2 regions of the Cronobacter dublinensis subsp. dublinensis LMG 23823 genome follow, and region 1 is predicted to be linked to the other one. Evidence: predicted binding sites of a transcription regulator. Region 1 holds the regulator's gene; the other holds the start of a gene.
The links. Region 1 encodes LexA, which represses DNA repair genes until DNA is damaged. Its sites were predicted from a motif close to TNCTGTATGTACATACAGNA; they were not measured.

Region 1 (4,281 bases):
GTGCGCGACCGAACATGACGGAGACGGGCACCATCTGGACGTCGAGATCCGGGTTGCTGCGGTGCAGGTCAAGATAGTTGTGGAACAGCTTGATCGACTCTTCTTTCGGCGTGTAGTACGTGAACACGCGCGGGCCGCCATGGATAAACACATGGCGCGGCAACTCGGTGCCGTCGATAACCAGCGGCTCCAGAGGGTCCGGCAGATCGTGCGCCAGGCACTGGGCCCGCAGCGTCAGGAGATCTGCCTTCGAGTTATATGGCAGCACGTACATGATGGGACGTGACGTGTCGAGCCCAAGTTCGGGGCAGGGCGCCGCCGGGATGGACTTGCTTTTTACCAGCACGCTTAATGGTAAATTAAGTAATTTGTAGTAAATTCGTGGCCAACCGGACATAAACGATGTAAAGCCTCTGGTTAATAATGCAATTGCGGCGCAAGAATATCAGAAACTCCGTAGAATTTCTGTGGTGCTTCTTTATCGAAGCGCATTAGCATTGACGCCTGAATTTAAAAAAGGTTTCTTGTCATGGCCAATAACACCAAGGGATTAACCCGAATTATTAAAGCAGCTGGCTATTCCTGGAAGGGATTGAGCGCTGCCTGGAAAAATGAAGCGGCGTTTCGCCAGGAGGCGGTCGCCGTTATTGCTGCAATTATTATCGCTTGTTGGCTGGACGTCGACCCGATGACCCGTGTCATGCTCATAAGCTCCGTGATGCTGGTGATGATCGTCGAGATCCTCAACAGCGCCATCGAAGCGGTAGTGGACCGTATCGGTCCTGAATTTCATGAGCTTTCGGGCCGCGCCAAGGACATGGGCTCCGCCGCCGTGCTGATGTCGATTATCCTTGCGCTGGTCGTGTGGGTCACGCTGCTCTGGCAGCATTTGCGATAAGTTTTCCAGAAATCGCTAAAGAAGCGCTTTTTTAACCGGTTATGGTTTTAAAATCGCCTTTAGCTGTATATACTCACAGCATCACTGTATATGCACCCAGGGGGCGGAATGAAAGCATTAACTACCAGGCAACAAGAGGTGTTTGATCTCATTCGGGATCACATCAGCCAGACCGGCATGCCGCCTACGCGCGCGGAAATTGCGCAACGTCTGGGGTTCCGTTCGCCTAACGCGGCGGAAGAGCACCTGAAAGCGCTGGCGCGCAAAGGGGTGCTGGAGATTGTTTCTGGCGCATCGCGCGGTATTCGTCTGCTGCAGGAAGAAGAAAACGGCCTGCCGCTGGTAGGGCGTGTCGCTGCGGGCGAACCGCTGCTGGCGCAGCAGCATATCGAAGGCCACTATCAGGTCGATCCGGGCCTGTTTAAGCCGAATGCCGATTTTCTGCTGCGCGTTAGCGGGATGTCGATGAAAGACATCGGGATCATGGACGGCGACCTGTTAGCCGTGCATAAAACGCAGGATGTACGCAACGGCCAGGTCGTTGTGGCGCGTATCGACGATGAAGTGACGGTAAAACGCCTGAAAAAGCAGGGGAATGTCGTTGAGCTGCTGCCGGAAAACAGCGAGTTTAAACCTATCGTTGTCGATCTGCGTGAGCACAACTTCTCTATCGAAGGCCTCGCGGTCGGCGTTATTCGCAACGGCGAATGGCTCTGACAGCGTTACCGGCCTCGTGACGCTTCATTACCGTAACTGGCCCGCCCCGGTTACGGTAATGGCTCTCCGGCTTCGCGACCTCTCTTAACGGTTTTCTTCGCGTAACGGCATCGGAACGCCATATGCCCTTTCTGACCTCTACCGACAAAGCCCTCTGGCGCCTCGCGCTGCCAATGATTTTCTCCAATATCACCGTGCCCCTGCTCGGGCTGGTCGATACCGCAGTGATAGGCCATCTCGACAGCCCGGTGTATCTGGGCGGCGTCGCAGTCGGCGCGACCGCCACCAGCTTTTTGTTTATGCTGCTCCTCTTTTTGCGTATGAGCACCACTGGCCTTACTGCTCAAGCGTTCGGCGCGCGTGATCCGGCAGCGCTGGCCCGCGCGCTGGTACAGCCGATGGCGCTGGCGTTGCTTGCTGGCGCGCTGATTATCGCGCTGCGTGAACCGCTTATTCACCTGGCGTTACATATCACCGGCGGTAGCGAGGCTGTGCTGGCGCAGGCGCGGCGGTTTCTCGAAATTCGCTGGCTGAGCGCGCCCGCGTCGCTGGCGAATCTGGTGCTGCTGGGGTGGCTGCTCGGCGTGCAATATGCGAGAGCGCCGGTCATTCTGCTGGTCGTCGGTAATCTGCTTAATATCGCGCTCGATCTCTGGTTTGTGATGGGGCTGGGCCTGAATGTACAGGGCGCGGCGCTTGCGACCGCCATCGCGGAGTACGCGACGCTTGGCATCGGGCTTATTATGGCGGCGCGCGTTCTGCGCCTGCGCGGCATTACGCGCCTGATGCTGAAAACCGCCTGGCGCGGCGGCGTCGGCAGGCTGCTGGCGCTGAACCGGGACATCATGCTGCGCTCGCTGCTGCTGCAACTCTGTTTTGGATCCATTACTGTGCTTGGCGCGCGGCTCGGCAGCGATATCGTCGCCGTTAACGCGCTGCTGATGACGCTACTCACCTTTACCGCCTATGCGCTCGACGGCTTTGCCTACGCGGTGGAAGCCCACGCCGGTCAGGCGTTCGGCGCACAGGACAAATCGCAACTGCATAGCGTCTGGCGCGCCGCGTGCCGACAGGCGGGCATGGTGGCGCTCGCGTTCACGCTGCTGTATGCCGTCGCCGGGCCGTCTATCGTGTCGCTGCTAACCTCCCTGCCATCGCTGCAGGCGCTGGCGCAGCCTTATCTCTTCTGGCAGGCGATCCTGCCTCTCGTCGGCGTCTGGTGTTATCTGCTGGACGGCATGTTTATCGGCGCGACGCGCGGGGCCGAGATGCGCAACAGCATGGCTGTCGCGGCGCTGGGGTTTGGACTGACGCTGCTAACGCTGCCGTATCTCGGCAACCACGGGCTGTGGCTGGCGCTCACCGTGTTTCTGGCGCTGCGCGGGCTGTCGCTTGGCTATTTATGGCGTCGCGGGCGCCTGCTGCACTGAACTTTTCATCACGAATAAGCGGGTGCCGTCAGGGGAGTAATTGTCGGCTCCGGCGCTTCGTTATGGTTAAAGATTCTGAATATTCCGCCACGGTTAAAATTGACGTCTAAAATGAATAGTACGTTCAGCAAATGATGAAGATAACTCTGGCTGAGCCCCCACAGGAAAACCTGTGAGACTGATTCACTACCGAATGTTAAAGGAGACGTCTATGAACAGAGATGAAGCTGGCGGTAACTGGAAACAGTTTAAAGGTAAAGTGAAAGAACAATGGGGTAAATTAACCGACGATGACATGACCATCATCGAAGGGAAACGTGACCAGCTGGTAGGTAAAATCCAGGAGCGTTACGGTTACGCGAAAGACGAAGCGGATAAGGAAGTCACTGACTGGGAATCTCGCCACGATTACCGCTGGTAATCTGCTGGCTACCACCTCAACGGTATTTTCCCCTGAGGCTGCCCTGCCCGACGGTACAAGGATGTACCACCCACACTTTCCTGTTTTAACGTCCTTTCTTTTTCACCGTAATGCTGTGGTCATGTCCGCACTGGCCCTGGTGACGACACGCTTCGACTTCCACGCAGGCCGCGCAAAGCCCGTGCGCTTCAATGACATTATGGCGCAGCGCAAAGCCCATTTTCGCCGCGAGCGCATGCATAATATCTTCCACCCCTTCCGCTGCTTCCTCTTTCACCACGCCGCAACGACCGCAGATAAACATGGCTGACGTATGCGCCGGGTTGTCGAACAGATGACACAGCACATAGCTGTTGGTGGATTCCACCTTATGGACGAATCCTTGTTCGAGCAGAAAATCGAGCGCGCGATAGACGGTTGGCGGTTTCGCCTGCGGCTCGGTTTCGCGCAGCAGATCGAGCAGATCATACGCGCTGATGGCACCCGGCTGTAGCGTCATCAGGCGCAGCACTTCGAGGCGCTGCGGAGTCAGGCGCACATTACGTTGCTGGCAGAGCTTTTCAGCCTGCGCCAGAACTTCCTGCGAAATCGTCGTATCCATCGGCATCCTCTATGAATCATGATTAAGTCATCACTTTATCATGAACCGACCAAAACACCGACATATGGGCTGTGTTATACCTTTCAGGTAACGTTTTCTGGAGGTTCTATGCAAGCACGACCTGATTGTATTTGTCACTGGCAGGACATTGAGGGCAATGATGAGGCCGCCTATCCTGACAGCAATGAACGTATGTCGATTGGCGCGCCGCTGG
Region 2 (4,281 bases), 1.9 Mb from region 1:
GCCACGACCGCCATTTGTTGCGCGTCGCGCTCGAAAAAGCGATCCAGGCGTTGGGGTAATACGTTGAGGTACCGTGACGACGGGGCTGTGGTGATGGCGGGTGCGCTTCGATTACCCGCCCTGGGTAAACCACGTTGTTGATTAAATCACGGCGGGTGAGCGACGTGATTTTTTGTAGGGCGGGTAAGCGTTAGCGCACCCGCCGCGCACATCACATCACATCACACCAAAACATTACGACGCGGCGATAAACAGCTCGCGCAGCTGATGGAGCTTGTCGCGCAGCTGCGCGGCCTCTTCGAACTCCAGGTTCTGGGCGTGCTGCACCATCTGCGCTTCGAGCTGATGAATTTTCTGCTGCAACGCTTTCGGCGTGAGCGCCAGTTCAGCGGCTTCGACATCGGCTACGCTGCGGCCTTTGCCGCGGCCTTTCGGCTTGGTTTTGGCGATATTCTCGCCAAGCGCCAGAATATCCACCACTTTCTTGTTGAGCCCCTGCGGCACGATGCCGTGCTCTTCGTTATAACGCTGCTGCTTCTCGCGGCGGCGCTCGGTTTCGCCGATGGCTCTCGCCATTGATGGCGTGATTTTGTCGCCGTAGAGAATCGCTTTACCGTTGACGTTACGCGCCGCGCGGCCGATGGTCTGGATAAGCGAGCGCTCGGAACGCAGGAAGCCCTCTTTATCGGCGTCAAGGATTGCCACCAGCGAGACCTCGGGCATATCCAGCCCCTCACGCAGCAGGTTGATACCCACCAGCACGTCGAACTCGCCAAGACGCAGATCGCGAATAATTTCCATACGTTCGACCGTGTCGATATCCGAGTGCAGATAGCGCACTTTCTCGCCGTGCTCTTCCAGATATTCGGTTAAATCTTCGGCCATGCGCTTGGTGAGCGTCGTGACCAGCACGCGCTCGTTGATGGCCACGCGCTTGCGGATCTCTGACAGCAGATCGTCCACCTGCGTCGCTACCGGGCGCACTTCGATAATCGGGTCGAGCAGCCCGGTCGGGCGCACCACCTGATCGATAATTTCGCTGCCCGACTTTTCGAGCTCATAGTTGCCCGGCGTCGCCGAGACGTAAACCGTCTGCGGCGCCAGCGCTTCGAACTCTTCAAATTTCAGCGGACGGTTATCCAGCGCCGACGGCAGGCGGAAGCCATATTCCACCAGCGTCTCTTTGCGCGCCCGGTCGCCGCGGAACATCCCGCCGATTTGCGGAATGGTAACGTGTGATTCGTCGATAACCAGCAGCCCGTCCGCCGGCAGGTAGTCAAACAGCGTCGGCGGCGCCTCGCCCGGCCCGCGGCCTGAGAGATAGCGCGAGTAGTTCTCGATGCCCGAGCAATAGCCGAGCTCGTTCATCATTTCGAGGTCAAACTGGGTGCGCTGGGTAAGACGCTGCTCTTCCAGCAGTTTATTGTTCTCAAGCAGTACCTTGCGACGCTCCGCCAGCTCCACTTTAATCTCTTCCATCGCCTGCACGATGCGCTCGCGCGGGGTGACGTAGTGCGTTTTCGGGTAGACGGTGAAACGCTGGATGATGGAATCCACGGTGCCGGTCAGCGGGTCGAACAGCGACAGCCGCTCCACCTCTTCGTCAAACAGCTCGACGCGCAACGCCAGGTCGTCCGATTCCGCCGGGAAGATATCAATCACCTCGCCGCGCACGCGGAAGGTGCCGCGCTGAAACGCCTGGTCGTTGCGGGTATATTGCAGCTCCGCGAGACGGCGCAGGATAGCGCGCTGGTCGATAATCATCCCTTTGGTGAGATGCAGCATCATTTTCAGATAGAGATCAGGATCGCCCAGACCGTAGATAGCCGACACCGACGCCACCACCACGACATCGCGGCGCTCAAGCAGCGCTTTGGTCGCCGACAGACGCATCTGCTCAATATGCTCGTTCACCGACGCGTCCTTTTCGATAAAGGTGTCAGAGCTCGGCACATAGGCTTCCGGCTGGTAGTAGTCGTAGTAGGAGACGAAATACTCGACGGCGTTCTCCGGGAAGAACTCTTTCATCTCGCCGTAGAGCTGCGCGGCCAGCGTTTTGTTGGGCGCCAGCACCATCGTCGGGCGCTGCAAATCGGCTATCACGTTCGCCATGGTGAAGGTCTTACCCGAGCCCGTCACCCCCAGCAGCGTCTGGTGCGCCAGTCCGTCCTCCAGCCCTTCCTTGATGCGGCGGATAGCCTCTGGCTGGTCGCCGGAAGGTTTGAAAGCGGAGTTGAGTTTGAACGGTTTGCTCATGAAGAAACACCTGATGAAGATTTGCGCGGGACAGAGCGTTAATTGTACTCACCGCAGCGATTTTTGCCAGCGTTAAATACTGGATATAAAATCAGTAGCCGCGGCGCGGATAGTGTCTCTGCCGCCTTTTTTCCGGTCGGAACGAAGAAAATTTCGCGGTCTACCAGATAAAACACTGGCGGGCGGCGGTTATCCCCAGAACTTTTTGTTCTTTAACATTTGTCAAGTGAAGCTGTGATACTTTTGTTGCAGCAGATGACACTTTTCCTTCATGGCTTGCTTTTAATTAACCTGCTAATTCTTAATGATTTTTCATAAAAGACGGCTTTCGCGCCAGATCGGGTGGAACCCGCATCCGCTCTCGCTTACGGCGCGTTTTCTAACTCTAATGCACAAGGTTATCCACAGGAATAGTGGATAACTGCCTCCAGCCCTGAAAGCGCGCCGCGTGGGCGAATCGCGCCGGGCCTCGGTTTTGGACGCAGAAAAAAATTTTCCCGCCTGGTTTTCGCGGTGTCCGCGCCTCCGACCGGCGTGTCTGACGTAGGCCTTTTCCCCCATTTTCGCGTTGCCTGCGCCCGCGCTGCACCAAAACCACGCCTGTTGCGGCACTCAAAAAGTGCACGCCGGGCGGCTTTCGCCAGAATAACGCACTGGCTTGCCGCCGTTCCTTTAGGTTTAGTCTCAATTCCCGGGACAATCAAAGGCGTTTTCACTGGCTGGCAAGGGAATTGCAATGGCCCTGTTACCGGAACTACACCCGCTCTTCGTCCTTGCCGGGGAGCGAAGCAGGATGCGTGGGCAGGCCGGGGAAGTCACAGCGCAGCCGGGCTTATGCGCGGCGCGCTAACGTTGTTTTCCGATACCCTGTCTCAAGGAGAAGCGCCATGTTAAGTCTGCACGCGGTTAACCACTTTTACGGCACACAGCACAGCTTGTGGGATGTCAGCCTCGATTTACTGCCGGGAGAGTGCACCTGCGTCATTGGCGCGCCGGGCATGGGGAAAACCACGCTGCTGAACTGCGTGGCCGGGTATCTGCCCGTTAAAAGCGGCAGCATTCTCTGGCGCGAGGCCGGACGCGCGCCGCAGGAGCTCATGCGCGTTGGGGCGCAGGCGCGCGCGGCGCTCGGCATCAGCTACGTGCCGCAGGAGCGACGCTATTTTTCGCAGCTCACCGTCGAAGAAAATCTGCATATCGCCCTGCTCGCCCAACCTCATGTCGCCGCCGCGCTGCCAGAGCCGGTATTCGACCTCTTCCCGGCGCTGTATGACGAGCGCCACGCACAGGCCTCGCGCCTGACGCCGGAGGTCGCGCATCAGCTGACGCTGGCCCAGGCGCTGGTCACGCGCCCGCGCCTGCTGATCCTCGATGAACCGACGCGCGGGCTCGCGCAGGCGTTTATCCCGCGTCTGGGAGATATTCTGGTGCGGCTTAACCGCGAGTGGGGCATGGGTCTGCTGCTGGTGGAGCGCCATCTGGCGTTTATCCGCCGGGTGGCGGATCGCTTCTGTCTGCTGCATCGCGGGCGCGCCGTGGCCCGCGGCAGCGTGGCGCAGTTAACCGATGCGCGCATGACGCACTGGATAACGCCTTAGCGCGCCAGTTTACTGAGATCGAGCCACTGCGCGGCAGGCGTCACATCCGGCTCGCCGCAAAGCCACGGGATCTCGCCGAGCATCGGCGCGGGCAGCAGGCGTTGCAGCGTGTTGAGATACGCCTCATGACGGCGGCCCGGCGGCTGCACATCGTTCGCCACCCAGCCCGCGAGACGCAGCCCGGCGGCCTGTACCGCCTGCGCGGTCAGCAGCGCGTGGTTGATGCAGCCAAGCTTCACGCCGACCACCAGAATCACCGGCAGGCGCTCCTGCTGTACCCAGTCGGCAAAGGTGGCATCGTCGGCAAGCGGCGTAAACCAGCCGCCCGCGCCTTCTACCAGCACCCAGTCGGCCTGCGACTCCAGCGCGCGCAGGCCCGCGGAGAGCACCGTGAAATCAATCGCTCGCCCTTCTTCCTGGCTTGCGA

Region 2: uvrB (excinuclease ABC subunit UvrB) is a predicted target of LexA. The motif match lies at 2,334-2,353, and genes of this name have one in related genera.

The regions. Positions count from the first base shown of each region.
Region 1 covers NZ_CP012266.1:3,984,868-3,989,148, reverse strand. The annotation lists gene plsB (glycerol-3-phosphate 1-O-acyltransferase PlsB) at 1-397, opposite strand, end outside; gene AFK67_RS18455 (diacylglycerol kinase) at 530-898, shown strand; gene lexA (transcriptional repressor LexA) at 1,007-1,615, shown strand; gene dinF (MATE family efflux transporter DinF) at 1,738-3,045, shown strand; gene AFK67_RS18440 (CsbD family protein) at 3,257-3,466, shown strand; gene zur (zinc uptake transcriptional repressor Zur) at 3,552-4,067, opposite strand; gene AFK67_RS18430 (cupin domain-containing protein) at 4,176-4,281, shown strand, end outside.
Region 2 covers NZ_CP012266.1:1,427,646-1,431,926, reverse strand. The annotation lists gene yvcK (uridine diphosphate-N-acetylglucosamine-binding protein YvcK) at 1-59, shown strand, start outside; gene uvrB (excinuclease ABC subunit UvrB) at 235-2,256, opposite strand; gene AFK67_RS06555 (ABC transporter ATP-binding protein) at 3,144-3,854, shown strand; gene bioD (dethiobiotin synthase) at 3,851-4,281, opposite strand, start outside.